3 regions of the Solibacillus sp. FSL K6-1554 genome follow, and region 2 is predicted to be linked to each of the others. Evidence: predicted binding sites of a transcription regulator. Region 2 holds the regulator's gene; each other region holds the start of a gene.
The links. Region 2 encodes LexA, which represses DNA repair genes until DNA is damaged. Its sites were predicted from a motif close to CGAACATATGTTCG; they were not measured.

Region 1: MHB58_RS02610 (Y-family DNA polymerase) is a predicted target of LexA. The motif match lies at 3,945-3,958, and genes of this name have one in related genera.
Region 3: parE (DNA topoisomerase IV subunit B) is a predicted target of LexA. The motif match lies at 6,621-6,634, and genes of this name have one in related genera.

What each region holds. Positions count from the first base shown of each region.
Region 1 is NZ_JBBOSS010000001.1:510,913-521,388, reverse strand. It holds gene MHB58_RS02625 (long-chain fatty acid--CoA ligase) at 1-518, opposite strand, end outside; gene MHB58_RS02620 (L-threonine 3-dehydrogenase) at 788-1,738, opposite strand; gene MHB58_RS02615 (YolD-like family protein) at 2,339-2,659, opposite strand; gene MHB58_RS02610 (Y-family DNA polymerase) at 2,672-3,925, opposite strand; gene MHB58_RS02605 (carbon-nitrogen family hydrolase) at 4,100-4,891, opposite strand; gene MHB58_RS02600 (pyridoxal phosphate-dependent aminotransferase) at 5,043-6,227, shown strand; gene MHB58_RS02595 (glycine C-acetyltransferase) at 6,449-7,639, opposite strand; gene MHB58_RS02590 (YczE/YyaS/YitT family protein) at 7,698-8,315, opposite strand; gene ybaK (Cys-tRNA(Pro) deacylase) at 8,333-8,818, opposite strand; gene MHB58_RS02580 (hypothetical protein) at 8,945-9,559, opposite strand; gene MHB58_RS02575 (EAL domain-containing protein) at 9,829-10,476, shown strand, end outside.
Region 2 is NZ_JBBOSS010000001.1:2,557,228-2,567,703, reverse strand. It holds gene MHB58_RS12805 (DNA alkylation repair protein) at 1-162, shown strand, start outside; gene MHB58_RS12800 (5' nucleotidase, NT5C type) at 240-785, shown strand; gene MHB58_RS12795 (gamma-glutamyl-gamma-aminobutyrate hydrolase family protein) at 901-1,596, shown strand; gene lexA (transcriptional repressor LexA) at 1,678-2,301, opposite strand; gene yneA (cell division suppressor protein YneA) at 2,462-2,809, shown strand; gene MHB58_RS12780 (YneB family resolvase-like protein) at 2,796-3,452, shown strand; gene MHB58_RS12775 (DUF896 domain-containing protein) at 3,517-3,753, shown strand; gene tkt (transketolase) at 3,893-5,887, shown strand; gene MHB58_RS12765 (hypothetical protein) at 6,115-6,681, shown strand; gene MHB58_RS12760 (alpha/beta hydrolase) at 6,695-7,342, shown strand; gene MHB58_RS12755 (EAL domain-containing protein) at 7,366-9,549, opposite strand; gene MHB58_RS12750 (CsbD family protein) at 9,756-9,956, opposite strand; gene MHB58_RS12745 (23S rRNA methyltransferase) at 10,057-10,476, opposite strand, start outside.
Region 3 is NZ_JBBOSS010000001.1:1,902,760-1,913,235, forward strand. It holds gene MHB58_RS09280 (AAA domain-containing protein) at 1-1,590, shown strand, start outside; gene MHB58_RS09285 (nucleoside-diphosphate sugar epimerase) at 1,606-2,349, shown strand; SAM riboswitch class I at 2,422-2,529, shown strand; gene metA (homoserine O-acetyltransferase MetA) at 2,686-3,627, shown strand; gene MHB58_RS09295 (ABC transporter ATP-binding protein) at 3,678-4,448, opposite strand; gene MHB58_RS09300 (YczE/YyaS/YitT family protein) at 4,575-5,201, opposite strand; gene MHB58_RS09305 (HesB/YadR/YfhF family protein) at 5,348-5,638, opposite strand; gene plsY (glycerol-3-phosphate 1-O-acyltransferase PlsY) at 5,749-6,351, opposite strand; gene parE (DNA topoisomerase IV subunit B) at 6,656-8,629, shown strand; gene parC (DNA topoisomerase IV subunit A) at 8,629-10,476, shown strand, end outside.

The sequences.
Region 1 (10,476 bases), 2.0 Mb from region 2:
TTTTCATCCAAATCTTCCGGGAATGCAAAGTTTTCATCTGCTTCTTCCAGCAATGCTTCATATGACAGTACATTCGGCAAAGTCGTTTCCGGCAATTCCCCATCCGTCATAATGATGTAATGCTCGATTGTTTTCAATTCCGATTGTACTTCCTCAATGAGCGGCACTAAATCTTCATCTATTAAAATTATTTTATCTCCCGCATGATTAATAATATACGCAATATGTTCCGTTGACAGGCGAATATTGACCATATGCAAAATTGCACCTGCGCATGGAACCGCAAAATACGCTTCTAAATGGCGATGCTGGTTCCAGGCAAATGACGCAATTTTATCACCGCGCTCCATGCCCAGCTTTGTTAATGCATGCGCTAGCTTTCTTGTACGCTTTACCCATTGCCCGTATGTAAGGCGATGAACCTTCTTTTCACTTGTACGTGAAATAATTTCTTTGTGTGCATAATACGTTTCTGCACGCTTGACCATATCTGTTAGAACGAGTGGTGTTTGCATCATCAATATATTTCCCCCTTTTATGAGGCACTATCTTTACCGGCAATCCCCATTACCAATAAAACGCCTCCTAATTTCTCCCACAATATCATTTTAATATAATATACTGAAAAATAAAAATATTTTGTTAATAATGCAGCGATTTCATTTTACTAGAGAACCGAATATTACAGAATTTTGCTTTTAGGGTCTCCCACATCGAGGCTTTCCACAGGCACCTATATAAAAAAGCGAGTGAACTGCTTTTCAACAGTTTCACTCGCTTCTATAAGTTAAATCGCGTTTTGTGCTAATCGTACTTTTAGTTTTTCCAGCATATCGACCGTCATTTTTTCCAGATCGTAGCTAGCCTTGAAGCCCCATTCTTCAATCGCTGCCGATGAGTCGATTGCATTTGGCCAGCTGTCCGCAATTGCCTGACGGATCGGGTCGACATCATAATCCATTGTAAAGCTTGGAATATGCTTTTTAATTTCGGCTGCGATTTGTGACGGCTCAAAGCTCATCGCCGAAATATTAAATGCATTGCGGTGCACAAGCTTTGCAGGGTCCGCTTCCATTAAATCAACAATAGCCTGCAGTGCATCCGGCATATACATCATATCCATATACGTACCTTCCGCAATATACGATGTGTAGCGTCCTTCCAAGATTGCTTTATAATAAATATCTACCGCATAGTCCGTCGTTCCTCCACCAGGTGGCGTCACATACGAAATCAGCCCCGGGAAACGGACACCGCGTGTATCCAGCCCAAAGCGTGTGTAGTAGTAGTCGCATAACAATTCGCCTGCTACTTTATTGACACCGTACATCGTTGTTGGACGTTGCAGTGTATCTTGTGGTGTATTGTCCTTTGGCGTAGAAGGACCAAATGCGCCGATTGAGCTTGGCGTAAAAAACTGCATATCAAGTTCACGCGCCACTTCAAGTGCATTCATTAAACCGCCCATATTTAAATTCCAGGCGAAAACCGGATTTTTTTCTGCTGTTGCCGAGAGTAATGCAGCCATGTGTATCATCGTGTCTGCACCAAAATCATGGGCAAGTGTGTGCATGCGTTTCCCATCTGTTACATCCAATACTTCAAATGGACCTTCATGCTGATCAATCTTTCGAATATCTGTTGCCAATACATTATCTGTGCCATACGTATGGCGTAATTTCTCTACTAATTCCGAACCAATTTGACCTAAAGCACCGGTCACCATAATTTTCTTCACGCTGAAGCCTCCCTATCCTTTAAAAGACAATTTTCAGCCTGTTACCGCTGAATATACCGTCTATTATTTCTCATCTATTAAAACAAATGTCCTTGTGGAAAATACATAGAACCATCCGTAAAACTTGATGTTCAAACATTTTCATGAAATTCATTATATGGTGTTCTTTTCTAAAAAACAATATTTAAAAAATATTCTTTTTCAGCAATACATTTGTACGTGTGAAATATTCGAATAGAAAGATTACTTTTATACGAATGGCTCTGGTTGTAAAATCGAGAGAAATTTAATTTCCCTTTCTAACATTGGGTTGATTTCCATTCCAGGTCGGACGCTTTCCGCGGGCACGAGGCCAACACGATGTTGGTCACAAAAGCGTTGCCACAGGACGTGGCGTTCTTAGCTTTTGTTCCTTTTGCTCAGGCGTCGGTGCTCCTGACGCTTCGCTTTCGTCGCAAAATAAATTTTGCTGTTCCCGCTGGAAGCTTGCTTGTAGCGAAAGGTGAAACCGTCAGCACGAACACTCGCCTCCCCTCATTCCAATCAACTTACTTAATATCTGGTTTTATCATCTTATTTTTTATTGGACGATTAGAAAGTCTACTCATCCAAGAGTGCTTCATAAATATGGCGGAATTGAATTCTTTCGCTGTTTGCCAGCTTGACGTATTGTTCGTGGATGTTGATTTTTTGAATTGCTCCGGAAACTGTATAAAGGCCTGTTTGCTCCCATACTTTTAGTTGGATCGGGCAATGCTCTGTGTAGGCTCGCTGCAGATTGATGTTAATTTGTTCTAACTGGGCTTCGTCGAGTTGGGGTTGGGTAACAATTGTGTCCTCTTCCTGCCATTCACGCAATAGTTGGACATGCTCCGGCAGCATCATTGCGCTCCATTTAATTGTTCCTCTATCTTTGTTCATCGCCTTCACTCCTTATTGTTTATGCCCGCCTACTAGTTTAGCGCGTGTGAGTGCAGTGCCGGCTTCCGTATAGGAAACAGCACGCAAAATCGCTGTTGTGCCGTATTTTGTACGTAAACGGTCCATCGTTTCTCCGAGCTTGCGGTTGCGCCATCTCATCTCATCAAACAGACTGAGCTGCATCGAATATTCACTTTCAATATTGCTTAATGTAATCGTAACTTTGCGTGCCGGTCGTTCTGCATAAAATTCGTCGAGCAGCTGCTTGCATACTTCGAAAATTTTCATTGTATCGTTTGTCGGCTCATCAATTGTGCGGGAACGATGAAATCCGCCTCCGAAGGCATCTTTACTGTAGCTAAGCCCTAATGAAATCGTCCGCCCAATTTTTTTCGCTTCCCGCGCCCGCCTTGCCACGTCTTCACACATTTCCAGCAATACGACTAAAATTTCTTTTCGGCTGCGATAATCGCGCATCAGCATTTGGCCTTTCCCAAAGCTGATCTGCCCTTGCATAATCGGTGCTCCGACTGTCGAATGATCGATTCCCCATGCGTGGTAATAAAGCTGGTTGCCGAGAACACCGAAGCGCTTTTCAAGTAACGCTAAATCGGCATGCGCCAAATCATAGACAGAGTAAATCCCCATATGGTTCAGCGTTCTTTCCGTTCGGCTACCGATGCCCCACATTGTAGACAGCGGCATGATCGGCCACAGTTTTTCCGGTACATCATTATATGTCCATTTTGCAAATCCCGTCTTTTTTGCTTCGATGTCGAGCGCCAGTTTCGCCATCAGCATATTTGGGCCAAAACCGACTGCACATGGAATTTCAAATTGGTTGTAAACGAGCTGCTGAATATATTTTGCCGTTTCTTCGGGCGGTCCCCATAACTTTTCTGTTCCGGTTAAATCGATAAAACTCTCATCGACGCTATATACATGAATGGCCTCTTTTGGAACGAACTCATTGAACAGACGTGTAATTTCCATTGATATGCGAATAAATAACGACATCCGCGGCTCAAAAAGGCGAATATCCGGATGTGGCGGGATTTCGTATAATCGCGAACCTGTGCGAATATTAAAGCGCTTTTTCATCGGAGGGGACGCTGCAAGTACAACACTTCCCTTTTGCTGAAAATTTCCGACAATCGCAATCGGGACTTCCATTACATTTAAATTTTCAACTGATGCAATACAGCTTGCATAAAAACTGCGCATATCAATACAAATAATCGAACGTTCCGGCGCATTTTCATACATAAAGCTCATCTCCTTATATCGAACGTTTGTTCTTATATTAAAATGAGACGTGTGAGATGGCAAGTGGAAAGTAGTGGCTGTTTTGGTTGTTAGGGATTTTTTTCGGTATGAAAGAGTTATTTTGCTGCTTAATGTAAAAAAGCGCACTGGCATTATCCAGTACGCTTCTAAAACTTATTCTTTTATTACTTTTTCATAAAGACCTGGACGGCGATCTTCGTATACAGGGATGCGGCTGCGCACTTCATCGACCGTTGAAAAATCAACGTCAATAATCGCCAGCTCCTCATCTTCTGCGCCTGTCCAAAGCACCTCGCCCCATGGTCCGATAATCATCGACTGGCCATTAAAATTTTCCACTTTACGGGCAATACGATTTACCGCAACGACGAAGCACTGATTTTCAATCGCACGCGCCTGCAGTAATATTTTCCAGTGATCAATACGTGGTGTCGGCCACTGTGCTGGTATGAACAGTACCTTAGCACCGTCCAATGCATGAGAGCGCAGCCATTCCGGGAAGCGGATATCGTAGCAAATCGCTCCGCCCGCTTCGAGCTCACCTAATGCGAAACGGTTCATGTTACTGCCGGATTCCAAATATAAATGCTCATCCATTAAGCGGAATAAATGCACTTTACTGTACTCGCCGACTAATTCACCATCGCGATTGTACGTATACATCGTATTGTAAAACTTATCATCACGCTTCACCGATACCGAACCGCCTACAATATGTACCGCCAATTCTTTTGAAAGACTGCTTAGAAATGCTTTTGTACGTTTACCATTTTCGTCTGCCAGCTCTTCCAGTTTTTCGAGCGCATAGCCCGTATTCCACATTTCCGGCAATACGACGATTTCAGCACCGCCTGCTACCGCTTCGCGAATAAACTTCTCCGCGCGTTCATAGTTTTCATCTACCTTGCCAAAACCAACATTCAACTGAATACAACCAATTTTCATAACTGCCACCGCCTTAAAAATTCCGTGCGAATCAATTTTCGCTTATTCGTACTCATTGTAACATCTCACTTCAAGTTGTCAAAATCTTCACTTTACTTAAGTGAAGTTTTAGACTAACATTAACCTTACTATTTTTCAGAGGTGATAAAAAATGATTGAATTCTCGAAAAAGCTGCAACAATTACCACAACAGTTTTTCGCAGCACTTGTAAATAAAGTAAATGAAGCTCTTGCTGAAGGGCGCGATGTCATTAATTTAGGTCAGGGAAATCCGGACCAGCCGACACCGGCACATATTGTTGAAGCACTGCAAATTGCGGCAAACGACCCACAAACACATAAATATTCCCCATTCCGCGGTATTGCAGAGCTCAAGCAAGCGGCTGCAGATTTTTACAAACGTGAATATAATGTCGATATTGATCCTGCTACAGAAGTGGCTGTCCTTGGCGGAACAAAAATCGGTTTAGTCGAACTTCCGCTTGGGCTCCTGAATCCGGGTGACTATATGCTCCTTCCAGATCCGGGTTATCCCGATTACTTATCCGGTGTCGCACTCGCAGATGTAAAATTTGATACGATGCCGCTTCAAGAGGAAAATCACTTTTTGCCAGATTACGAAGCATTGTCCGCAGACATTAAACAACGGGCAAAATTGATGTATTTAAACTATCCAAACAATCCGACTGGCGGTATCGCAACACATGATTTTTTTGAACAGACCGTACAGTTCGCTAAAGAAAATAACATTGCGGTTGCCCATGACTTTGCTTACGGGGCAATAGGTTTTGATGGGGGGCGTCCGCCAAGCTTCCTGCAAGCACCAGGCGCAAAAGAAGTCGGTATTGAGCTTTATACATTGTCAAAATCGTACAATATGGCAGGCTGGCGCATCGGCTTTGCTGTCGGCAATGCAAAAATGATTGAAGCGATCAATATTATTCAGGACCATCTGTTTTGCAGCCAGTTCCCTGCTATTCAGCATGCAGCGGCCGTTGCACTGAACGAGGAGCAAGCTTGTGTACAGGAACTTCGTGCATTATATGAGCGTCGCCGCAATGTACTCGTTGAAGAGGCTCATAAAATCGGCTGGGAAATCACAGCTCCGAAAGGCTCGTTTTTCGCATGGCTCCCTGTACCTGCACCATATACAAGCGAGCTATTTGCCGACTATTTGCTGGAAAGAGCGGATATTGCCGTTGCAGCCGGTAATGGTTTTGGTGAATACGGCGAAGGCTATATTCGTGTCGGACTGCTCGTCGGTGAAGAACGTTTGCGCGAAGCAATGCAGCGTGTCGCAAAGCTTGGTCTGTTTGAGGAGACGGTTTTGAAATAACTTTTCATTGTATGGTTCTGCTATCAGAAATGCGGTGTTTTATTCGCCGCATTTTTGTTTTAATCCTCAGTTTTGACTCAGTAATCCTCAACCATCACTTAATAATCCTCACTTGCTCTCACATAATCCTCAGTCTCTATTTTATAATCCTCAATTCCATTTTTAATCCTCAAATCACAAAAAACTCAGCACCATAAAAACAGCGCTGAGCTTTACATCGTTTATTTAATTACTTCTAACTCGCGGCCTACTTTTTCATAAATCGCTAGTGCTTCATCGAGCATTTCTTTCGTATGTGCCGCTGTTGGCATATTGCGCACGCGGCCTGTTCCTTTTGGTACTGTCGGGAACACGATTGCTTTTGCGTACACACCTTCTTCAAGTAAACGTTTCGAGAATTGTTGTGTCAGCTTTTCTTCGCCGATAATACATGGTGTAATCGGTGTTTCCGAATCCCCGATATTAAAGCCAAGTTTTGCTAGGCCGTCTTTTAAATACTGACCGTTTTCCCAAAGCTTGTCATGCAGCTCAGTTGATTCCATAATCATCTCTACAGCACGTGTAATAGCCGCAACATCCCCTGGTGGTAATGCTGTTGAGAATAAAAACGGACGGGATCGAACTTTTAGCCAGTCGATCAGATTTTTCTTCCCTGCCACATAGCCGCCGACAACACCGATTGCTTTTGACAATGTACCGATTTGGAAGTCGATATCATGTTGCAGACCGAAATGCTTCACTGTTCCGGCACCTTTACCTGTAACGCCTGAACCGTGTGCATCGTCTACATACGTAATTAAATCAAATTCTTTTGCGATTTCCACGATTTCCGGAAGCTTGGCAATATCGCCGTCCATCGAGAAAACGCCATCTGTAATGACCATTACTTTATTGTAAAGGCCTGATTCTGTTGCGTCTTTTGCTTTTGCGCGTAAATCATCCATATCCGCATGCGCAAACGGAATGATTTTTGCTTTTGATAAACGGCAGCCGTCGATAATTGAAGCATGGTTTAATGCATCCGATAATATTGCATCATTTTTGTCCATAACAGCCGAAATTGCCGCCATATTACAGTTGAAGCCTGATTGATAGCTAATTGCTGCTTCTGTACCTTTAAACTTTGCTAATGTTTCTTCTAGTTTTACATGTAGATCAAGTGTGCCGTTAATTGTACGAACAGCACCAGCACCGACACCGTATGAAGCGATCGTGTCTTGAGCGATTTTCTTCAGCTCATCGTTCGTCGCCAAACCTAAATAGTTGTTTGAAGACAGGTTTACAAGCTGTTTGCCTCCAACTTTGATAATCGGGCCGTTTGCTCCTTCTACCGGATCGATTTCGTTGTATAAACCTTGTGCTTGTAGTGCCAGTAAGTTTTCATCTAAAAAGGTATTTAATACGTTTGACATGCGCGTTCATCCTTTCGATATCTATTTCCACTATATTTTAGCACAGAGGGGGAATTTTTTATGTAAGCGGCTCTCCGATTATTTCCTCAAGTTTTCTTTTAAAGAAAAACAGTGAAGGCTGAATGACATAACCTGTGCCGAGCGCTAAAATAACCGTCCCAAAACCAACAGGACCACCAAGCAGCCAGCCGGCGCCAGTCGCAAATACTTCCATAACAAGCCGCCCTGTTTTCACAGAATAGCCTTTACTCGCAATAATCATCATAATCGTGTCACGCGGGCCTTCGCCAAGACTTGCCGCGATATACAGCGCGCAGCCAATGCTCATCACAAAAAAGCCGGCTGTAAAATACGTAAGTTCCAGTACAAAAATACCTGTCTCTGGCAAGAGCCAATTGAACAAATCGATAAATGAACCAATGAACAGCATATTTAAAAACGTCGCAAGCTTCGGAATGCGCTTTAAATAAATCGATGTCCCGATAATAATCGTCAGACCCGTTAAAATGGACCAGGAACCGATCGTCAACCCAATTTGCTTGTAAAGACCAATATGGAATACATCCCATGGTGCGGTCCCGACAACATTCCCTTTAATCGTCATCGTGATACCAAGCGCCATGATCATCATTCCTACAAAGAAACTTCCCCATTGCCACTTAAATTTTTTCGACACAACAATCCTTCTTTCTATCAAGAAACAATCGATGCAAATTGCCCGTTCGTTGCCTGTTGTAAATCTTCCGGTGCAAGCTTAATCTGCATCCCGATTTTTCCGGAACTGACAATTATATAGTCAAGTGCAGTCGCCGCTTCCTCAATAATTGTTGGAAACAGCTTTTTCATCCCGATCGGCGAGCAGCCTCCCCGAATATAACCGGTCAAACCGAGTAGCTCTTTTACGGGCAGCATCTCAATTTTCTTTTGCCCTACCACTTTTGCGGCAGCCTTTAAATTCAGTTCCGCATCGACCGGGATAACGAAAACAAAATAATTGCCCTTTCCTGCAGTGGCGACCAATGTTTTATAAACATGTTCGACAGGCTGGCCAATTTTCCCGGCAACAGTCAATCCATCCACCGCTTCCCCGTCATTGATTGTATACTCAAAAATTTCATGTGCGATTTTTTTTTGCTCAATTAAACGAACTGCATTCGTCTTTGCCTGCTTCTTCGCCAAAAAGACCACTCCAAATTCTAAACTTTGGAAATATTATACCACTGAATGATTTGCTAAGTGCTGCTTAATGCAATTTTGTAATTTACTTAAATATAAAAAACCCACTCCATATGAGCGGGCTTATTTTCATGCAATTTGGGAAAAAACCGATTCCTCTGTCAAACGGTAACCGTTATTCACCATTGCAATATGAGCGCTGTATTTTTGTGCAGCTATGTTGAAGGAACGCTGAAATAACCGCTTTTCCAACTCTTGACCAAAGACCGTTTTCTCATCTGGATTACGTGCAAAATTTTGTTGGAACTTTTCCGGTATCGTAAAAGAAAGATTTTCGTTCGACAACGGAATTGCTTCCTCATCTTGTTCTTGCTCTGTAAGTTCTTTTTGAATGTTTGCCGGCGTTTGCGGAATGGAGGTTGAAACATTTGCTGCTGTAAGTAAATCTTGAGATGAAGGGACAGCAGATGCTAGATATGCATTATCCAGTGTTGGTGTTTGTGAATACGTGATGTCAGTTGGCAATGCAAGGTTTTCTGCCTGATCGGCATTGTCGCTTTTCAGCAAATCTTTATCTGTTTTACCGGAAAGAAGGTTTTCAAGCACCCTCAGTAGCGGGTTTTTACTTGGATCCGTATATTGTGCATGCTTTTTATATACTTCGCCTGCCTCTTTGCGAAGCTGGAAACGTCTTCTTTCATCTAACTCTGAACTAAAGCCTCGTGCCAAGCTAGAAATCTTCATCTTCTTCACCCCATTTGTAAAAGTTGCATTAATTTTTAATTAATATATCAACATATACCGCTTTTATATAGAAGATATTCAACAATTGTTCATATTCAGAACTTTCCTACCAACCTGTTCTGCATTATTCACCTATAAAATGGACTATTTTTTCATTAATTTCAAGTACCCATTACCTATAAAAACCAATCTTTACACCGCCTTTATAATGCCAAAACAATTGCTGTTTACAATTAAGAATCATAAATAACTTCAGGTAGGAGCATTCCATGAAAACTTTAGTAAATTCAAAACCGAACTATCCGGTCGACTTCAAGGAAATGATGCAGCGGTTTCTGTTAAAGAATAAAATGATCCGCCATCTATCCCAGTCAATAGCATTGAAAAATATCATTGCGCAAGAAGCGATGAATACATATTTCCAGCCTATTTATGATGTGAAAAGCAACACGACATTTGGTTTTGAAGCATTGAATCGTCCGATGGCACTGAAGCTTTTTCAGTCGGCCGATATTTTCTATGAATTTGTTGGACAAACGGATAAAGTATTTCTGTTTGAGTGTTTTTGCCGTAATCTTTCGCTCGTGCGCTATCATAAAAAATGGCTCAATTACAATAGGAAGAAGGATTTCACGTTGTTTATCAACATACACCCGAATGTTTTGCTCGATAAAAATTATCATAGCGGTGAAACGAGAGCTTTGCTGGAAAAATTGAATATTTCCCCTGAGCAGGTCGTTTTCGAATTGACGGAGCGCAGTGCTGTCGGGGACTTCGAAGAGTTTGCACGGGTCCTTTCCCACTACCGGTCACAAGGCTATCGCATTGCGGTGGATGATGTCGGTTCCGGCTACAATAGTTTAAAAACATTAATTTACTTAAAGCCGGAATTCATTAAACTGGATCGCTCACTAATT
Region 2 (10,476 bases):
AAACCTCTACATGAAGAGGCTGTCCAATTCGCTAAGGAAATCGGGCCAATTGAAACGAAACGTGAAGGGAAAAAGCCGGGTTTGCTGCACGCTTTTGCTGAAATAGAAAAACAGGTGGAAAAAGGACGAATCGGCTTTAAACGTAAATATGTACGCTGTTAATTGTAAAGAGTTATACCTTGTTTTTTCGCCATACAATTGTATAAACTAAAATTAGGAATTTTCAAGGAGGCTATTACATGAAAAAAAGCATTGCCATCGATATGGACCAGGTGCTGGCTGACTTTTATTCGAAATTATGTGTTACATATAACGAGAATTTCGGGACAAATTTTACCGATGAAGAATTTCTTCTGACGACACAGCGCGATTTACCTAGAGAAGATGCGAAAAAATTATTTGCTCTATTAAATGAGCCCGGCTATTTCAGAGATTTAAAAGTACTGGATGAAGATGCAATTGATGTCATTCGAGAGCTGCAGGAGCATTATGAGATTTATATTGCGACAGCTGCCATGGATGTACCCGGGTCATTTACAGCGAAGTACGATTGGTTAATGGAGTATTTACCATTTATCAAAACACAGAACATAGTGTTTTGTGGAAATAAAGCGGTAATACATACTGATTATTTAATTGACGATAGCCCACGCCAACTCAAGTCATTTAAAGGAACAGGTATATTGTATTCGATGCCGTACAATCGATCAGAAGAAGGTTTCATGCGTGTGAACAACTGGAAAGAAATTAAACAGTATTTTATAAAACAACTGGAAATTGTTTAAAAGGGAAAGGGTTGCAATCAGGCAATCCTTTTATATTTTTGTAGTAACATAGCTTAACGAAATAGTATAATTTAAATAATTGGAATTATCTTTAAATTGTAAGGGGATAGAATGAATGAAACCGATTATTGGATTAACAATGTATGATTTTGACAAGAAATTGGATATAAACAACGCATATTTGACGTCGATAGAACTAGCGGGGGGTATACCAATTTGTATACCGAATGCTACGGAAGAAAACGTAGAAGCAGTATTAAATTTAGTTGATGGCCTCGTATTAATTGGTGGAGCGGATATCGATCCATTATTGTTTAATGAGGAACCGCACCGTCATATCGGTAGTGTTGTTAGAAAGCGTGATGACAGCGATCTTTTATTAATGAAGGCAGCCTTTAAAAGACAAATGCCTGTTCTAGGTATTTGCCGTGGACAACAAATTATGAATGTTGCATTCGGAGGTACGATAATTCAGGATATACCATCACAGGTGGAGAATATAATCTTACATAAACAACCTTCAAAGCGTGGAGAATTGGCACATACCGTTGAAGTGAAGACACCGAAATTTAAGGAGATTTTTACAGAAGAAACATTCCGTGTTAACACATTTCACCATCAATCTGTAGGAAAGTTAGGGGAAGGACTTCTTGTTTCGGCAGTTGCGAAAGACGGCATTATTGAAGGAATTGAACACGAATCCCATCCGTATTGTGTGGCGGTACAATGGCACCCGGAAGAATTGGCGCCAAACGGGGATGTTTATGCACAGCGCTTATTTAAAAGTTTTATAGAAGCATGCCATAAGTAATAAAAGGCTCAGTCGTTTACGGCTGAGTTTTTTTATTTCATTAAAAAACTTGCCGATTCTATTAGAATGGCAAGCTTCTGATTAATGAATATTTCGATAGAGGCCGACTACTTTACCTAAAATAGAAACCTGATTGACAATGATCGGCTCCATTGAACTGTTCTCAGGCTGTAAGCGGAAATGAGTTTTTTCTTTGTAAAAGCGTTTGACTGTCGCTTCATCATCTTCCGTCATTGCTACAACAATCTCTCCATTGTTCGCGGTAGACGTTTTTTTGACGATTACATAATCCCCATTTAAAATTCCGGCTTCAATCATGGATTCACCCATAATTTCAAGCATAAATAGTTCTTCTTCCGGTGAGCCGTATGCATCCGGCAACGGGAAATATTCCTGAATATCCTCGATTGCAGAAATAGGCAGACCAGCTGTAACTTTACCGATTAACGGAACATGGATGACACCTTGTTTGGTGATGTTCATCTCTTCCTGGTCCAATATTTCAATGGCACGCGGTTTAGTAGGGTCACGACGAATAAGCCCTTTACTTTCTAAACGAGCTAAATGCCCGTGGACAGTTGAACTGGAAGCTAAACCTACCGCTTCTCCAATTTCGCGTACTGATGGCGGATAGCCTTTAGAACGAACTTCCTCTTTTATAAAAGTTAGAATAGCCTGCTGCCGCTTTGAAATTTTTTGTGTCAACTAACTCACCTCTTTATCATGCTATTTTTCTTAAAGTAAGTATAGCAGTATGCGAACACGAATGCAAACATAAGTTCGAAAAAACGGTTGACAAAAACATATGTTCGTATTATTATGAGAACAAATATTCCGAACATATATTCGAAAGAGGGTTTTACAAATGAAAAAAACTAAACTAAATGGCTTTACATCAATGTTTCTACTATTCTCTGTACTTATGATTACTTTATTCATGATGCAGGACGATAAAATAGAATTATACGAACACGTTAGCATAGAGCATGGCGATACTTTATGGTCGTTGGCAGAACAATATCGTGGTAAAATGGCTAAGCATGATTGGATCGATGAAGTGAAAAAGGAAAACGGATTGCTGGATGAAAAAGTTGTTTTAGGACAAGTACTGGTTGTACCTGTAGAAAAAGATTCACAATACATTGCCCAGCTGAATGAATCCACTGATATGCAATCGATTAAAGTAGTGAGAGGGAACAATGATAAAAACTAAAGCAGTAATTTATTGCCGTGTCAGTACGGATAAAAATACACAGGAAACGTCACTAGTACGTCAGCAAGAAGAGCTGACAAAGTATGCGAAAACATTCGGCTATAATGATGTGGAGATTTTCATGGATCAGCATAGCGGATATGATGTGGACCGAGATGGACTGCTCGATATGCTTGACTATATGAAAGAAGACGGCGTCAAAGCGTTATTTGTACAGGACGAAACACGGTTAGGGCGCGGTAATGCACGTATGGCAGTACTTCACCTATTGCAAAAATATGAAGCGACAGTATATACATTGAATGATGCAGGTCCTGTCGTATTAAACGAAATGGATACAATGCTGCTCGAAATTTTAGCAATTGTCGAAGAATACCAGCGTCGTATGCATAATGCGAAAATCCGCCGGGGAATGCGTCGTGCTGTAGAAAATGGCTACCAGCCCCAAAACAATTTAAAAAACCGCGGTAATATTGAAGGGCGTGAACGTAAAGAAGTCCCTGTTGAAGAAATCGTCCAGCTACGCCAGAAAGGCTTAACATTTGCAGAAATTGCTACGACATTGTCTGGTTTGGGCATTTCCATCAGTAAAGCGACCGTACATAGAAGATATATTGAATATATGGAGCGACTTGAAGAGTAAACACTTGTCTTCAAGTCGTTTTTTTTATACCTTTGTAGTAGGTAGGAAGAAAGGTGAGATTCAAATGTTATCAAAAGAGAAAATAGCTCGAATTAATGAGCTTTCTAAATTAGCGAAAGAAGGTAAATTGACGGAAGAGCAAGCGAAGGAACGCACTGCGCTGCGCAAAGAGTATTTAGATACATTCCGTTCCACAATGCGCGATACAATCGAGCATGTGAAAGTAATTGATGAAGAGGGCAATGATGTGACACCTGAAAAATTAAAACAAATAAAATCACAGAAGAAATTCTTAAACTAATAACATTTCATTAATATGTCACATTTAATATTAAGTATGACATATTTTAGATGACGTTTTTAGAAATTATTGTTTTCTTGTGAGAATTTGTCTACACTATAAAAGGTATAAATATCGTACGAGGAAAGGATGTCACATAATGACACAACAGATGGATCAGTTAGCAATTAACGCAATCCGTACATTATCAATCGACGCAATTGAAAAAGCAAATTCTGGTCACCCAGGTTTACCAATGGGTGCTGCACCTATGGCCTATACATTGTGGACGAAGCAATTACGCCATAACCCACAAAATCCTAATTGGTATAATCGCGACCGTTTCGTATTATCAGCTGGACATGGTTCCATGCTTTTATATAGTTTATTACATTTGGGTGGCTATGGTTTAGAGATGGAAGAAATCAAAAACTTCCGTCAATGGAATTCAAAAACACCGGGACATCCTGAATATGGTCATACAGTTGGTGTTGAAGCGACAACTGGTCCATTAGGACAAGGTATTGCCATGTCAGTAGGTATGGCTATGGCTGAACGTCACTTGGCAGCAACATACAACAAGCCAGGCAAAGAGATTGTTGACCACTATACGTTTGCACTATGCGGTGACGGAGATTTAATGGAAGGTGTTGCTGCAGAAGCAATTTCTCTTGCAGGTCACTTAAAATTGGATAAATTAATTGTACTTTATGATTCAAATGACATTTCACTTGATGGTGATTTAGAAAAGTCATTCTCGGAAAACATCCAAAAACGTTTCGAATCTTACGGCTGGAACTATTTAAAAGTTACAGACGGTACAGATATCGTGGAAATTAATTCAGCGATTGAAAAAGCGAAACAAAACACTGGCGGCCCAACTGTAATCGAAGTGAAAACTGTCATCGGTTTTGGTTCTCCTAACAAATCTGGTAAAGCAGATTCACACGGTGCACCACTAGGATTTGATGAAGTTGCTTTAACAAAAGCTGCATACGCATGGGAACATGAGCCATTCGCTGTTCCTGCGGAAGTGTATGAGACATTTAAAGCAGCAAGCGAAGTACAAGGTGTACAAGCAGAAGCAGCATGGAATGAACTATTCGAAAGCTATAAAAATGAATACCCGGAACTGGCTGCCCAATTTGTAAATGCTATGGAAAACAAATTACCGGAGAACTTTGCTTCTGAATTACCAGTCTATGAAGCAGGTACTGCAGTAGCTACACGTTCATCATCTGGTGATGCAATCAATGCCATTGCAAAAACAACGCCATCATTCTTCGGCGGTTCTGCTGACTTGGCAGGCTCAAACAAAACAACAATTAAAGGCGCTGGTGATTTCTTTGCTGAAACTCCGGAAGGCCGTAACATCTGGTTTGGTGTTCGTGAATTTGCAATGGGTGCTGCGCTGAACGGTATGGCATTACATGGCGGTTTAAATGTATTTGGCGGTACTTTCTTCGTATTCTCTGACTATGTACGACCAGCAATTCGATTATCTGCATTAATGGGATTACCTGTAACATATGTATTTACACATGACTCAATTGCAGTAGGTGAAGACGGTCCGACACATGAGCCAATCGAGCATTTAGCATCATTAAGAGCGATGCCGAATCTTTCGGTTATCCGTCCTGCAGATGCAAATGAATCTGTAGCAGCATGGAAATTAGCTGTAGAAAGCAAATCAAACCCAACTGTATTAGTATTATCCCGTCAAAACTTGCCGGTGTTGGATGTTGCAAAAGAGACAGTATACGAGGGTGTTGAAAAAGGTGCCTATGTTGTTTCAGCTTCATCTAAAGAAACTCCGGATGCCTTGTTAATTGCAACGGGTTCTGAAGTAGGCTTGGCAGTGGAAGCAAAAAAAGCATTACTGGCAGAAGGGATTGACGCATCTGTTGTGTCAATGCCATCAATGGACCGCTTTGAAAAGCAGTCGAAGGAATACAAAGAATCTGTATTACCAAAAGCTGTAACGAAACGTTTAGCAATTGAAATGGGTGCATCACTTGGCTGGCATAAATATGTTGGCTTTGAAGGGGATGTATTGGCAATTGATAAATTTGGTGCATCGGCTCCAGAGAAAATTGTGTTAAAAGAATACGGCTTCACAGTAGAAAATGTAGTTGCGAAAGTAAAAGCACTTTAATTCGAAGCTCAAAATGTCACTTGTCTACTATGGCAAGTGGCATTTTTTCTTTTCACTATAAATCTGAAATCCAATATAATGATTAAAGTAACAAGAAAAAAGCTTTGGCAAAAAGACCAGATTCATATACAATATGCCATACATATAGTTGGAAGGCGTGCGATTTTACTGAAGGAATGGTACGATAATAAAGAATTACGGAAGAATCAGATGAAGGATGTGGATGAATGATGACAGCAGAAAACAAGCAAAAGGAAATTACTACATATATCGAGCAGACACTTTATTTTCTATCGAATAAAGCGGACCTAGAAAAATTCGAAACGATGCTTCAAAAAAATATCGATGAAAAACGAGCTTCTTCCACTTCAACGACTGATTTTTATGATCGCTTAATGTTGAATATCGCATATTACGTGGAAAATAAAATGGCATGGACTGATCTTGTCCGGGAAACATTAAGTACAGGAAAAGTGCCGACCGTTTCTTATATTGAAAACGAACTAATGGCGCAGCAAATGCAAATCCGTAACAGTGTCGGAGAGAAAATGGATGATTACAAAAAAGCATTCCATCAGCAATATGAAGCATTAAAGGTAGAAGATGAAGATGTGATTTACGATTATGCGTATGCATCTGTGGAACATGCGTACCGGATTGATTTTTTGACGGTTGCCTGTGCCAAAAATGCAACAATTTTAACAGAAGGCGATATTGAGGAAACAATCAAATTGCTGGATGGCTATATGGCTTATTACACGGACCAGCTTGTCAATAAAATGACGCTTTCTTAAAAGGAGATATAAAATGAATACACCATTTATTTATTTACACAAAGCACCTAAAGTTGAGGCAGATAAGCAACCTGCGATTTTCTTGCTGCATGGATTAGGGAGCGATGAAAACGATTTACTTCAACTTGTTGATTCGTTTTCAACACATTGTCATATTTTTAGCTTGCAAGGGCCGATAAAACATCGCCCTGGCTATGCTTTTTATACATTTGAAGAAGAAGGTAAGCCAAATCGTGCAATTTTTGATAAAGTGCTGAAAGGAATTGAATCCTTTATAAAGGAAGCAATTTGGGAATTCAATTTAGATGAACAGCAAATTTATGTTGTTGGCTTTAACCAGGGGGCAGCAATGGCACAGTCACTTGCAATGGTGATGGGCAATGCCATTCGTGGAACAGCAGCATTGAGCGGATATTTACCGGAATTCGCTGCACTTGAATATAGTAAAAAAACGATGGATAAATCAAAAATCTTTATATCTCACGGAGAATATGATTATGATTATCCGATTGAATGGGCAGAGCATGCCGTTCGTTTTTTCAATGACTATGATACAGACGTTACATTTCGAACATATCCGGTAGGCCATGGGGTGAGCGAACAAAATCTACATGATTTAATCGCATTCTTATCGAAAGATTTACCGAACAATTTAAACTAAAGAAACAGCTGACGGAAAGTGAATTACTTCTCGTCAGCTGTTTTTTGTGTGTCCAGTAATTGTTCTGCTTCGGTAATGGACATCGGTTTATAAAAATAATAGCCTTGACCAGCAGGGCAGCCGAGTTGTTGAAGCATTGCCAGCTGTTCTTCTGTTTCAATACCTTCAGCAATGGGACGCATTTCAATATTTTTAGCCAATTGGATGATTGTTTGTACGATTGCATACATTCCAGGTTCATTCATTGAACTGACGAAGCTGCGGTCAATTTTAATTTCTGAAAAGGGCAATTGTGGTAAATAGCTTAATGATGAAAAGCCAATTCCAAAGTCATCAATCGAACATTCGATGCCCATTAGTCTTAGTTGATTCAAAATCTCTTTTGCTTTTTTAAAATCTACCAATTCAATGCTTTCGGTTACTTCCAGTTTAATATAATGAGGAGGCACATTATATTGATAGAATATATTTCTTATATTCTCCAGGAAATCCGGGTCGTAAAAATGGTCCGGCGAAATATTGAGTGCAATCGGTAAAATCTTTTTATTTTCATTCATACGATTTTCAAGCCAGATAAGGATCTGTTTGAAATTCAGTAAATCAATCGCTTTAATTTTTCCGGTTTGTTCTGCGATCGGGATGTATTTTACCGGCGAAATAAACCCGAGTTTGCTTGAATTCCAGCGAGATAGTGCTTCAAAACCTTCCACTTCGATTGTTTGGAAGTTAATTTTAGGCTGCAAATAAACTTCGAACTCTTCATGTTGAAGCCCATAAGCCAATTGATTGAGGATATCCATTTCTTCAGTCAGTTGTTTAGTACTATTATCTTCATATATAGAATAGCTCGTCCCAGTACGCTTCTGTGCATTGGATAAGGCAATATCCGCCTGATGTATGCTCTGTTCGACTGTCATTGACTGATTAAAGATTGTATAACCGATTTTTAATGTTATATAGATTTCTTTTCCGTCGATTTTATAAGGCATTTGTGTCAAAGACTCGAGATGCTGATTATAGGCAAGGAAACAATCACTTTCGTTTACTTTTCCTAAAATGAGCGAATTTGAAAATCGTGAAATGAGTGCATCACCATTTGGAAAGTAAACTTGCATACGATCTGCTACTTGACGTAGTATATCGGCACCAGCATTCCTTCCATATAAATCAACGACCTTATTAAACTCAGTAGGATGGAGGATGGCGACCATTCCTGAGCGACCGGCATTAATTAATTCTGATAATTCAGACTTAAAATAATGGAGGTTTGGTAAATTTGTTTCAACATCAAAAAAGGCAAGTCTGCTAAGCTCGATTTTTTGTTCAGCATATTTAATGGCTAATTGAATCAGCAGAGCCAATCGGTTTAAATAATTGATATCGATTTGCTTTAACTCCGTTGCATCTTGATTGAACAGGGTCAAAATGCCGCTTACTTCATTGTGAGGTGTTAATATAGGCTTTGTCCATGAGCCTTGAACATGGTTAAGATTCCAATAGTTAAAAAGTGCTTTATGCTGGTCTTTGTCTGCAAAGTCCTTTAAATAAACGGCATTCGAATTCAGACCTGTATTAGGCGAAATTTCCAATATATCGAGTTCATTAATAATCGGCAATGGTAAAGAATGTGTGCCTAACGATTTGACTTCACAATTTTCATTGAAAATATGTATGGCACAATATACATCGCGAATATAGAAAAGTTCAATTTTCTCCGTAATTAAATTTAAAATCGATTGCAGATTGTCTTCATGATCGATTGCTTCATACACTTCATGCTCCAATTTATAAACCATTTTATTTAACTCTGCTTCTGTTGTATCTTCACATGTTATTAAAATATATTGAATGACATTGTCTTCATTTCGAATCGGATGAAGGGTAATCGAATTCCAAAAAGCGGAACCTTCTTTCATATAATGCAAAATCGTAAATTTTTTTGCTACGCCTGATTTTAAATGTAAATTTAATTCTTCGATTGATGTTTGATTCGTTCTGTGACCATTGAAAATGTTGATATTTTGATGGAGCAATTCATTCATTTTAAATGAGGTCAGTTTTAAAAAATGTGAATTAGCATGTAAAATAGGTAAATTTTCATCATTTACATCAATGATGAGCGATCCTTTCGAAAGCTGGTTACTTAAGGTTTTTAGCCAATTAAATAAGCGGTCTTTTGATAGGGGTATAAATTGATCTATGGTCATTCTAACTTCCCCTTTAAAAAGTAATGTGTATTTTAACTAAAGTATACCAAAATTCCTATAAATTTAAAGTGAGATTATATTAATATAAAAATATTCCTTTTAATTGATTCTAAAGTACTTGGCGGGAAAATAGAGTTTATTAACTATTTTAACGCAAAAAAAAGAAACTAGTAATTATGAAATTTACTAGTTTCGGTCGTTAAACATTATTTTCGGTATTCATCGATTTTTGTTGTAATTTTATCTTTGACATCAGCAACTCTTTCCTGAGTTTCGCCTTTTAGCTGATCGCGCTGACCTTCTACTTGTAAAGATGGATCATTTGTATTTTTACCGATTTCTTCTTTTACTTCACCTTTAATCTTATTTCCTGCACCTTTTAGTTTATCTGTAAATCCGTTTGACATACTATGACCTCCTCAAAGTTTAGATATTATTTATATTCCCTCATGTATTATTACTAAACAAAGTGGATAGAAAGTTTGAATGAAAACAAACTAAAGGCATTTAATGTATGTAGGTTTTATAAAAGTGATGAAGAATTTCCTGACCGTCTTCGTTTACAAGTGTCTGTCCATTCATATGCATGGATACTTTTGTTTTGGATTCATCCATATTGTCATTTTTAAATGAAAGAATGACTTCTACTTGGCCATTTTCTTTTAAGAGTTCTTTTTGGCTAGCAGTAAATGAATGTGTGGCAAATAAGCCGTTATCTTGCCAAGTACCTGTAATTTTTAACTGCGGTGTTTCTCTGTTATCGTCATAATCCCATTGCACATCGCGTAATATAGTCTTAAATAAATCGTTAATAGTAAAAGTTTGTTTGTCGAATTCAATTTCAGTTGCTCGAATGGAATGGACATCGATTGAAATCGCTGAAGCTGCTTCATTTGCTTTTGTATTAATACCTGCCGCCGCCTCTTT
Region 3 (10,476 bases), 650 kb from region 2:
ATTATTCTTCAGTTTAAAGAGCAAAATGATGTGAAGGCACAGCATCTTCAGCAATTGGAAGAAGAGGCAACAGCGGTAAAATCCCAAATGGATGCGATCAATGAAAAAATTGATCCATCGATTATGCTGACCCATACAACGGATGAGCTGGAAGAACTGCTCGCAACAAATGAACTGGATCAGATGAAAACTGAAACACAGCGCCAAAACCGTGAAAAAGTGGAGCTTCAACTGAACAAAAAGGCGGAGGAGCTGGCAGTTTTAAATGAACAGATTGCCCTTGGTACTGAGACTGTCGAACAGTTAACAGTTCGCTTTAAAGGGATCAACAGCGAAGGCGTCCAGCTTGAAAAACGCCGGACAGAACTGGAGCAGCTGACAAAGCAGAACCCTGAGCTAGCGATCATCGAAGTAAACGAAAAGATCGAACAGCTTACTGAACAGATTGCGACTCTAGAAGTGAAAATTAGTTTGCTTCCGGTAACAGCGGAACTTCAAAACGAATGGCACGGCTTATTGAAAAATGCCAATGCCCATGACTTGGAGGAAATCCGCAAACTGTATGTGAAACACGCCAATGTCATCGGAACAACATGTGTTGCTTCAGCGAATAAAGAGTTTATGGACAACTATCCGACATTTGATGTTGTCATTATTGACGAAGTTTCGAAAGCAACACCACCTGAACTGTTACTGCCGATGTTAAAAGGTGCCAAAATCATTTTAGTTGGGGATCATCACCAGCTGCCGCCACTTGTCGGGGATGCGACGTTTGAAGAGACATTGGAGCAAGTTGTGAAGGAAAGTACAACATTTGAAGAAAAACGGGAGCTTGAAAAGTTACTGGAAGAATCATTGTTCGAGCGACTTTATAACAATCTGCCGTCACAAAACAAAACAATGCTCGCACTTCAATATCGTATGCATAAAAATATTATGTCAACTATCACACCGTTTTACGAAAATGAATCCGAACAGCTGCAATGCGGGTTAGAGGATTCGGATGCTGTACGTGACCATTTCCTTGAAACATCCAAAATTTCGAGGAAACACCATTTACTATGGCTCGATATTCCAAATGATAAGCCGTATTTTGAAGAGCGTATGAAAGAAGGTTCGAGTCTTTTTAATTTGGCTGAGCTGGAACAAATTAAACAGCAGCTACTTGAATTGAATGCAGCGACAGAACAAGCGAAAGCACAAGGATTCATTCCGCAGGACGCATTAAAATCGGTTGGCGTTATTTCTTTCTACGCGGAGCAAGTAAAACGCATCAACCGTTTGATCGAACAGGAAATCAGTGTACCGCATTTACACATCCGTACAGGATCAGTCGATAAATTCCAAGGGATGGAGATGGATGTGATTATCGTCAGCATGGTGCGGAACCATGACAATGAGCGCGGAGAAATCGGGTTTGCGAAAGATTACCGCCGCCTTAATGTTGCATTATCCCGCGCAAGGGAACTGCTGATCATGATCGGCAGTACTGAAATGTTCACAAAGCGTCCTAAAAGCGCGAAAACACGGGATATGTATGCCCATGTATTAACGACAGTAAAAGAGCAAGACGGCTATTATGCTGTGTAGAAACAGGGGGATTGAATGGATTTACAAAGTACAGTTTTACAGCTGCAGAAAGAACTCATCCAAAACCCGTCCATTGAAATAAAAAAGCAAATGCAATATGCTATTCCGATTCACACATTGGAAGTAAAATATCATCCGGTGATGCGCAATGCGATGGATATTTTAATGAAGATGATGCTCATTTCATTTGAGAAGGCAAAGCTGAAAAATGTTGAGTTATTAGCCGAAATTTTGTTAGTGGAACCGTTATTTATTCATGATTTGACGAATAAAATGTTACGACTGGGTATGATTGTGAAGGAACAGGAATTTGCACTTACCGCTAAGGGTAAGGCACAGCTGGAATCGGGCATTTTTGAAGAGGAGCTTGAAGAAACAAGTTATTTTATTCAATACAGCCCGATCCATGAGCAGCCATTGGAGGGTGACCTGGAGGAATTTGCGGATTTGGAAGAGTTTCCGGAGCCTTTCCCGACAATCGAAACAGAAGAAATCGAAGCAATTGAAGAGAGAGTGCTGATTGATTTCATACAACAGCGACTTTCCGAACAACCGGTGGCGGAAGATGAAGTACCGCACTATATAACGAGTGTTGTTTCGACGGAATCGATCCAGATTAATGATATACCGGTCCTATGTTTTTTGCTTTTCGATCAAAAGGAAAACAGACATTTTATGCGGGTATACAATACATTGACACGTGTATGGGATGAACAGCTGGAGACAATGTTATTCAATATAGAAAAAGAACAGTTGTAGTAAGCGTGAAATAATATTTTTAGAATTATTGCAAAATTATAAAGTACATGATACACTAATGACAATTTAATAGTCTTATCAAGAGAAGCGGAGGGACTTGGCCTTATGATGCTTCAGCAACCTCTAGTTCAACTAGAAAGGTGCTACTTCCAGCAAGGTGTGAACCTTGGCAGATAAGAACGGGTAAAAAGGCCCCTCTCATTTCTGTTTTGCTGGAATGAGAGGGGCTTTTTATATTGTTCTGGAACAGTTTGTTTCATTCATAAAACAATGCATTGCCTGAAAACTACAGATTATTAAAAGATTGTTGAAAAAGTTTATGAGGGGGAAAGTGGAATGCCGATTAATATCCCGAAACATTTACCGGCGGGTGAGCTGCTTAGAAAAGAGAAGATTTTCGTCATGGAGGAAGACCGTGCGAAAACACAACAAATTCGACCATTAAATATTTTAGTGTTTAATCTAATGCCTGAAAAAGAGAAAACCGAACTGCAGTTGCTGCGCTTACTCGGTAATACACCATTACAGGTAGATGTGACATTTTTAAACACGGCTACATACGAATCAAAAAATGTTTCCAAATCGCATTTAGATACATTTTACCGAACGTTCGACCAAGTGAAGCACCGTCGCTTTGATGGGCTCATTATTACAGGAGCGCCAGTAGAGAAAATGGATTTTGAAGATGTTGGCTACTGGAATGAGATTACGCATGTTATGGACTGGGCAGATGAACATGTCACTTCGATTATGTATATATGTTGGGGCGCCCAAGCTGCCTTGTATCACCATTTTGGCATTGGAAAATTCGAATTGCCGAAGAAATGCTCCGGTGTTTATTCCCATGTGATTACGGATTTAACAGTAGATTTAGTGCGGGGATTCAGTGATGAGTATGTGGCACCGCATTCACGCCACACGTCGGTTTCAATTGATGAAGTGCGGGCACACCCTGACTTGCGACTATTAAGCTATTCGGATGATGCAGGCGTGTTTATCGTTCAATCGAAAAACAATAAACATATTATGATTACAGGGCATCTGGAATATGATGCAACGACTTTATCGGATGAGTACTTCCGAGATATTGAGAAAGATCCGGACAATACGGAAATTCCGATCAACTATTTCCCGAATAACGACCCGTTGCAGGCACCGAAAAATGTTTGGCGTGCCCATTCGCATCTGTTGTTCTACAACTGGCTGAACTACTACGTATACCAAGAAACGCCGTATGAATGGCATTACGTCGATGAAAATATTGAATATCATATTTAATGCTTATAAATGAAACGAACCAGCAAGAGATGGACTCCTGCTGGTTCGTTTTATTTAATTGCGACCCAGGCACGTTCGCGTTCAATCTGCAAACTAATTTCCCGCCCGAAGAAATCGCTTAATAATTCGTCTGTTAAAACAACTTCGCGTGCATTGGCTTCGACATTTTTTCCGTCTTTCATTAAAAGTACATGGCTAAAACAAGGAAGTATTTCTTCTACATGATGCGTCACGTAAATTAGGGTAGGGCCGTTTTCTGCCTGTGCAATCTGTTCTATTGTTTGCAGCAAGTTTTCCCGTTCGATTAAGTCCAGACCGCCACATGGCTCATCCAATATTAAGATTTCCGGATCAGCCATAATGGCCCTTGCTATTTGAACACGCTGCCGTTCACCTTGAGACAAATGCTCGAATGATTTATTTGCTAAATGGTCACAGTGAAAATGCTTCATAATAGAAACCGCATGGTCAATTTCTTCTTCCGTCACATCATTGAAAAGGCGAAGGGCACCGAATTTTCCGCTGAGCACGATTTCAATTGCATTATCCTGCCAGTTGAAGTTATCGATCATCGCATTGCTGACCCAGCCGATCCGTGTCCGCAGTTTCGGTATATACGTCTTGCCATATGTTTCACCCAGTACTTGGACCTTACCTTCATTTGGCCAAATATAGCCGTTAATAACTTTCAGCAACGTCGTTTTGCCGGATCCGTTTAACCCTAAAATAGCCCAATGCTGTCCTTTTTGTACATGCCAGCTTAAATCATTTAAAATCTTTTTGTCATTGCGATATAAATGGATATTTTCAATATGTATCATTTTAAAAACACCTCCACTTACTACTATGCACCTTTTTTCATTGTCGTGAAAGTATTTTTTGAAAATTGTAACAATTTAAATGTAAAAAAAAGAAAGCAAACGCATAATGCTTGCTCTCCTCATTATTTATATAACAACACTTTCGACACCTGCTGCGCGGTGGAACAGCTTTCCGTTCCATTTGAGTGCCCATTGTACGACAGGCCCTAAGCCGAACGCCATAAATACAGTACCGACTCCGACTGGTCCGCCCAATACAAAACCTAATACAGCAACCGTTACTTCCATTGTCGTCCGTGCGCGGTTGACACTCCAGCCGAGGCGATGCACCAACAGCAGCATTAATGTATCACGAGGTCCTACACCGAGGTTTGCGACCATATACATCCCGCAGCCGAAGCCGAGCAGGACAACGCCAACAACAAACGCCAATGTTTGTTCTAACAGTGTATTCGCATCCGGTAATACTATCAAAAATATATCAATAAAAATCCCTGTCAGGAACATGTCCAAATAAGTCCCTGCTTTTGGCAATCTTTTTGTGAAAAACGTATCAACAGCCAGAATTAGCAAGCCCAAAATAATGGACCACATACCGACCGTCAAGCCCAAGTTTTTTTGTAGTCCGATATGAAGGACATCCCATGACCCAACGCCCAGTATTTGTCCTTTGATCGTCAATGCGACGCCTAATGATAAAACAATGATGCCTGCAATAAAAAATACGCAGCGCCAATAAAATTCCTGTTTCACTTTCACATGTAATCCCTCATCAATCCTCAATATAATCCTTACTCATTATAACGATTGAATCGGCAAAAATGGATTTACAATAAATTCGAAACATTTGAACTTTTTGAGCTGCAAATAGACCCGATTAGAATAGGGAATATAGGTATTTAATTTTCATATGAATAGCGCAATTCATCGGACGAATTGTCGACATCTACAACTAAATGATGTTCATTAAAAAACCATTCATCGGATTTTTCGATATAATAATGAATGCCTTCAACAACTGTTTCAACGCCTATTTCATGCGGCTGTTCCCGGGTCATGCCTAACGAAAAACCTTCATGAAAAGGTGAAGAACCTCCATATCGTGCATAAAAGCGAATAAAATCGCCTTTTTCTACTTCCATCTCTTGTTTAAACCAATTGAGTGCTTTTTCTGATAGTTTGATTTCCATATGTTTCACCTCTATTGCCATTATGCAGTAAATAAAAAAAACTTACAAAGCTCGCGTTCTGAATTTCAGGCACAAAAAAAGACTGAAAGGAAACCCCTTCAGTCAACAGTTTAAAATCCTTTAATTTTCGGTTCAGTACCCGCTTTAATCCGCTTAATATTTTCACGGTGACGGTAAAAAATAAAGCCTGCCAAAACGACAACTAAAATGAGTAATGCATATTCACCTGTCAGCATCCAATGAACAATTACATAAATAACGGCCACAGCGGATACAATCATAGATGACAAGCTCACCATCTTAGTTAACTTTAAGGCGATGACAAATACGATGATTAAAATTAAAAATAACGGTAAATTATAGCCTAAAATAACACCGCCGCTTGTAGCAACCGCTTTCCCTCCACGGAAGCTTGCGAAAATCGGGAACATATGGCCTGCTGCTGCAATCACACCCAAGAATAGCGGGTGGACAGTGCTGTCTGCAAAAAACGGCAATAACGGTAGCAATACCGCAGCCGTTCCTTTTAATATATCAATAAGCAATACGGCAATACCCGGTTTTTTACCTAATACCCTAAATGTATTGGTCGTTCCTAGATTGCCGCTGCCTTGTTGTCGAATGTCCGTTTTGTAAAAAATTTTGCCAATCCACAAAGCTGATGGAATGGAACCGATTAAATAAGCACAAATAATAATTAACGCGTTGATCAAGTGTTGTGCTCCTTTCGAATTCAGAATTACTACTTGGTACTAATAGTATGTATCGAATATTTTACAATGTTTTTTAATAGAAGGAAAGAGGTATTATTTTTTCGTCCATCGTGAAAAAACAGGGAAAAAGTTACATTTTATTGTTTGCTACTAAAGGATATGCTTTTAAACGTTCGTTTTTGATGATACAATTAATCTTTGCAAAGCCTAAATCAGTACCTTTAAACATTGACATCATGCATATTTGAGCGTACGATTAGGTAGTAAATAGAACGTTTGTTTGTATTTTTGGAGGGGATTACATTTGGTAAAAAACCAAACCGGTATTTCGTATAATGAAGATGCCATTCAAGTATTAGAAGGTTTAGAAGCCGTACGCAAAAGACCAGGGATGTATATTGGTTCTACAGATAGTCGAGGTCTTCACCACTTAGTGTATGAAATTGTAGACAATGCAGTGGATGAAGCGCTTGCTGGATATGGAAATCATATCATCGTGAAGATTCATGAAGATAACAGTATTAGCGTGCGTGACCATGGTCGTGGTATGCCAACAGGTATGCATAAAATGGGTAAACCAACCCCGGAAATTATTTTCACCATCCTTCATGCAGGCGGAAAGTTTGGACAAGGCGGCTATAAAACAAGTGGTGGTTTACATGGTGTTGGTTCATCTGTTGTAAACGCCTTATCATCATTTTTGGAAGTAACGATTTACCGTGATAACCAAATTTATCGCCAGCGCTTTGAGCAAGGCGGGAAACCGGCGACATCGCTTGATATGATCGGGAAAACGAAGGAAACAGGAACACTCGTACATTTCCTGCCGGATCCATCGATTTTTTCTGTCATTAAATATAATTATGATACATTGGCAGAGCGCTTACGTGAATCTGCATTTTTATTAAAAGGATTAAAAATTGAACTGATCGATGCCCGTGGAGAAGGACAGCATGAAATTTTCTATTATGAAAACGGGATTGAAGCGTTCGTCACATACTTAAACGAAGAAAAAGACGTATTACATCCGGTTAAATATGTAGAAGGCACAATTCAAGAAATTGAAGTGGAGTTCGCACTGCAATTTAACGACGGCTATTCCGAAACGATTTTATCGTTCGTCAACAATGTCCGTACTCGTGATGGGGGTACACATGAAACAGGTGCCAAAACAGCTCTGACACGTGTATTTAATGAATACGCCCGCAAAATTGGATTACTGAAAGAAAAAGATAAAAATCTGGAAGGTACCGATATTCGTGAAGGTCTGACAGCAATTGTTTCTGTCCGTATTCCTGAAAATCTGCTTCAATTTGAAGGTCAGACAAAAGGAAAGCTTGGTACATCTGAAGCTCGTTCAGCCGTTGATACCGTTGTTTCAGAACAATTAATGTATGTGCTTGAAGAAAATGCCGAGCTGTCGGCTTCTTTAGTGCGTAAAGCAATTCGTGCCCAACAAGTGCGTGAAGCAGCACGTAAAGCACGTGATGATGCCCGTAATGGGAAAAAGAGAAAATCAAGTACTCTTCTGTCTGGTAAGTTGACACCTGCACAGTCGAAAAATGCTTCAAGAAATGAATTATACCTAGTAGAGGGTGATTCTGCGGGTGGTTCGGCTAAGCAAGGTCGTGATCGGACGTTCCAGGCGATTTTGCCATTGCGCGGTAAAGTCATCAATACCGAAAAGGCAAAGCTGCAGGACATTATGAAAAATGAAGAAATCGCAACGATTATCCATACGATCGGTGCCGGTGTCGGAGCTGATTTTTCGGTGGAAGATGCCGCTTACGATAAAGTTGTCATCATGACCGATGCCGATACAGATGGTGCTCACATTCAGGTATTATTGCTGACATTCTTCTACCGTTATATGCGTCCGCTCATCGAAGCAGGAAAAGTATATATTGCGTTGCCGCCTCTTTATAAAGTATCAAAAGGATCCGGCAAAAAGCAGGAGCTTATGTATGCTTGGACAGAACAGGAGCTGAGTGCAGCTACGAAAAAAATCGGCAAAGGCTATATTATTCAGCGCTATAAAGGGTTAGGTGAGATGAATGCCGACCAGCTTTGGGATACAACGATGAATCCCGAAACACGTACATTAATCCGCGTTAAAATTGAAGATGGTGCTCGTGCAGAACGTCGTATTACGACATTGATGGGCGATAAAGTAGAGCCCCGCCGTAAATGGATTGAATCAAACGTCAACTTCGGCATGGAAGAGGATGCAAGCATTTTAGAAAATGAATTCATCCAGCATGAGGAGGTTAACGAATAATGAGTTTTGTAGAAAAATTTCAAGATTTGCCTTTAGAAGAAGTAATGGGTGACCGTTTTGGTCGCTATTCCAAATATATTATTCAAGACCGTGCATTACCGGATACACGTGACGGGCTAAAACCTGTTCAGCGTCGTATAATGTATGCGATGTTCCATGAAGGTAATACTTTTGACAAACCGTTCCGTAAATCGGCAAAAACAGTCGGAAATGTAATCGGTAACTATCACCCGCACGGAGATACTTCGGTGTATGATGCAATGGTCCGTATGAGTCAGGACTGGAAAAGCCGTCATATGCTGGTAGAAATGCATGGTAACAACGGTTCTGTCGATGGGGACCCGCCAGCCGCAATGCGTTATACGGAAGCGCGTCTATCTGCAATTGCCGCTGAACTGTTACGTGATATTAACAAAAATACAGTAGAATTTGTCCCGAACTTTGATGATCAGGATATGGAACCTACTGTATTGCCATCTCGATTCCCAAATCTGTTAGTTAACGGCGCAACAGGGATTTCGGCTGGTTATGCGACGGATATTCCGCCACATAATTTGCAGGAAGCACTTGATGCGGTTTTAATGCGTCTGGATAACAAAAGCTGTACAGTCGATGAACTGATGACCGTTATTAAAGGTCCCGATTTTCCGACAGGCGGTATTATTCAAGGTGTTGACGGCATTAAAAAAGCGTACGAAACAGGAAAAGGGAAAATTATTGTCCGTTCACGCACAGAAATTGAACAGCTAAAAGGCAATAAAGAGCAAATTATCATTACAGAAATTCCATTTGAAGTAAATAAGGCCAACATGATTCGTAAAATGGATGAGTTGCGTGTAAATGACCGCCGTTTAGACGGCATTTCCGAAATTCGCGATGAATCGGACCGTAATGGTTTACGAATTGTTGTGGAGCTGAAAAAAGATGTACCTGCACAAGGGATTTTAAACTTTCTATTAAAATCAACAGATTTGCAAGTTTCGTATAACTTCAATATGATTGCGATTCATAACCGTCGTCCAATGATGATGACACTGCCGCTCATGTTGGATGCGTATATTGATCACCAAAAGGAAATTGTGCGCCGCAGATCCCAGTATGACTTGACGCGTGCAGAAGATCGCTTACATATCGTTGAAGGTCTTATGAAGGCCCTATCTATTTTAGATGAAGTGATTGAAACAATCCGTGCTTCAAAAGATAAACGCGATGCGAAAAATAACATTATCGAGAAATTCGGCTTTTCGGAAGAACAGGCAGAAGCAATTGTCAGCCTACAACTTTACCGTTTAACGAATACCGATATTACACAACTGCAAAAAGAGCAAGATGAATTACATGAACTTGTTGTGAAACTGAAAGCCATTTTAGAGGACGAGAAGAAGTTGATCCGTGTTATTAAGTCCGAGTTAAATGACATTAAAAAACGCTTTACTTTACCTCGCCTTTCTACAATCGAAGCAGAAATCGAAGAAATTAAAGTAACGCGCGATGTATTGGTCCCAAGTGAAGAAGTTGTCGTAACCGTAACAAAAGACGGCTATGTAAAGCGGACAAGTCTTCGTTCACACAGTGCGTCAAACGGCAAGGATTTTGCGATGAAGGATTCCGATTATTTGCTGTATGAAGCTAACTTGAACACGCAGCATCATTTACTCCTGTTTACGAATAAAGGGCACTACATTTACCAGCCGGTACATGAATTGCCGGATATTCGCTGGAAAGATCTCGGACAGCATATTTCAAGTATTGTGCCGATCGACTCAAACGAAGAAATTATCGAAGTCATCGGTATTGAAACATTTGAGCAACCGAATATGTATGTATTTACCGCTACAAAAGAAGGG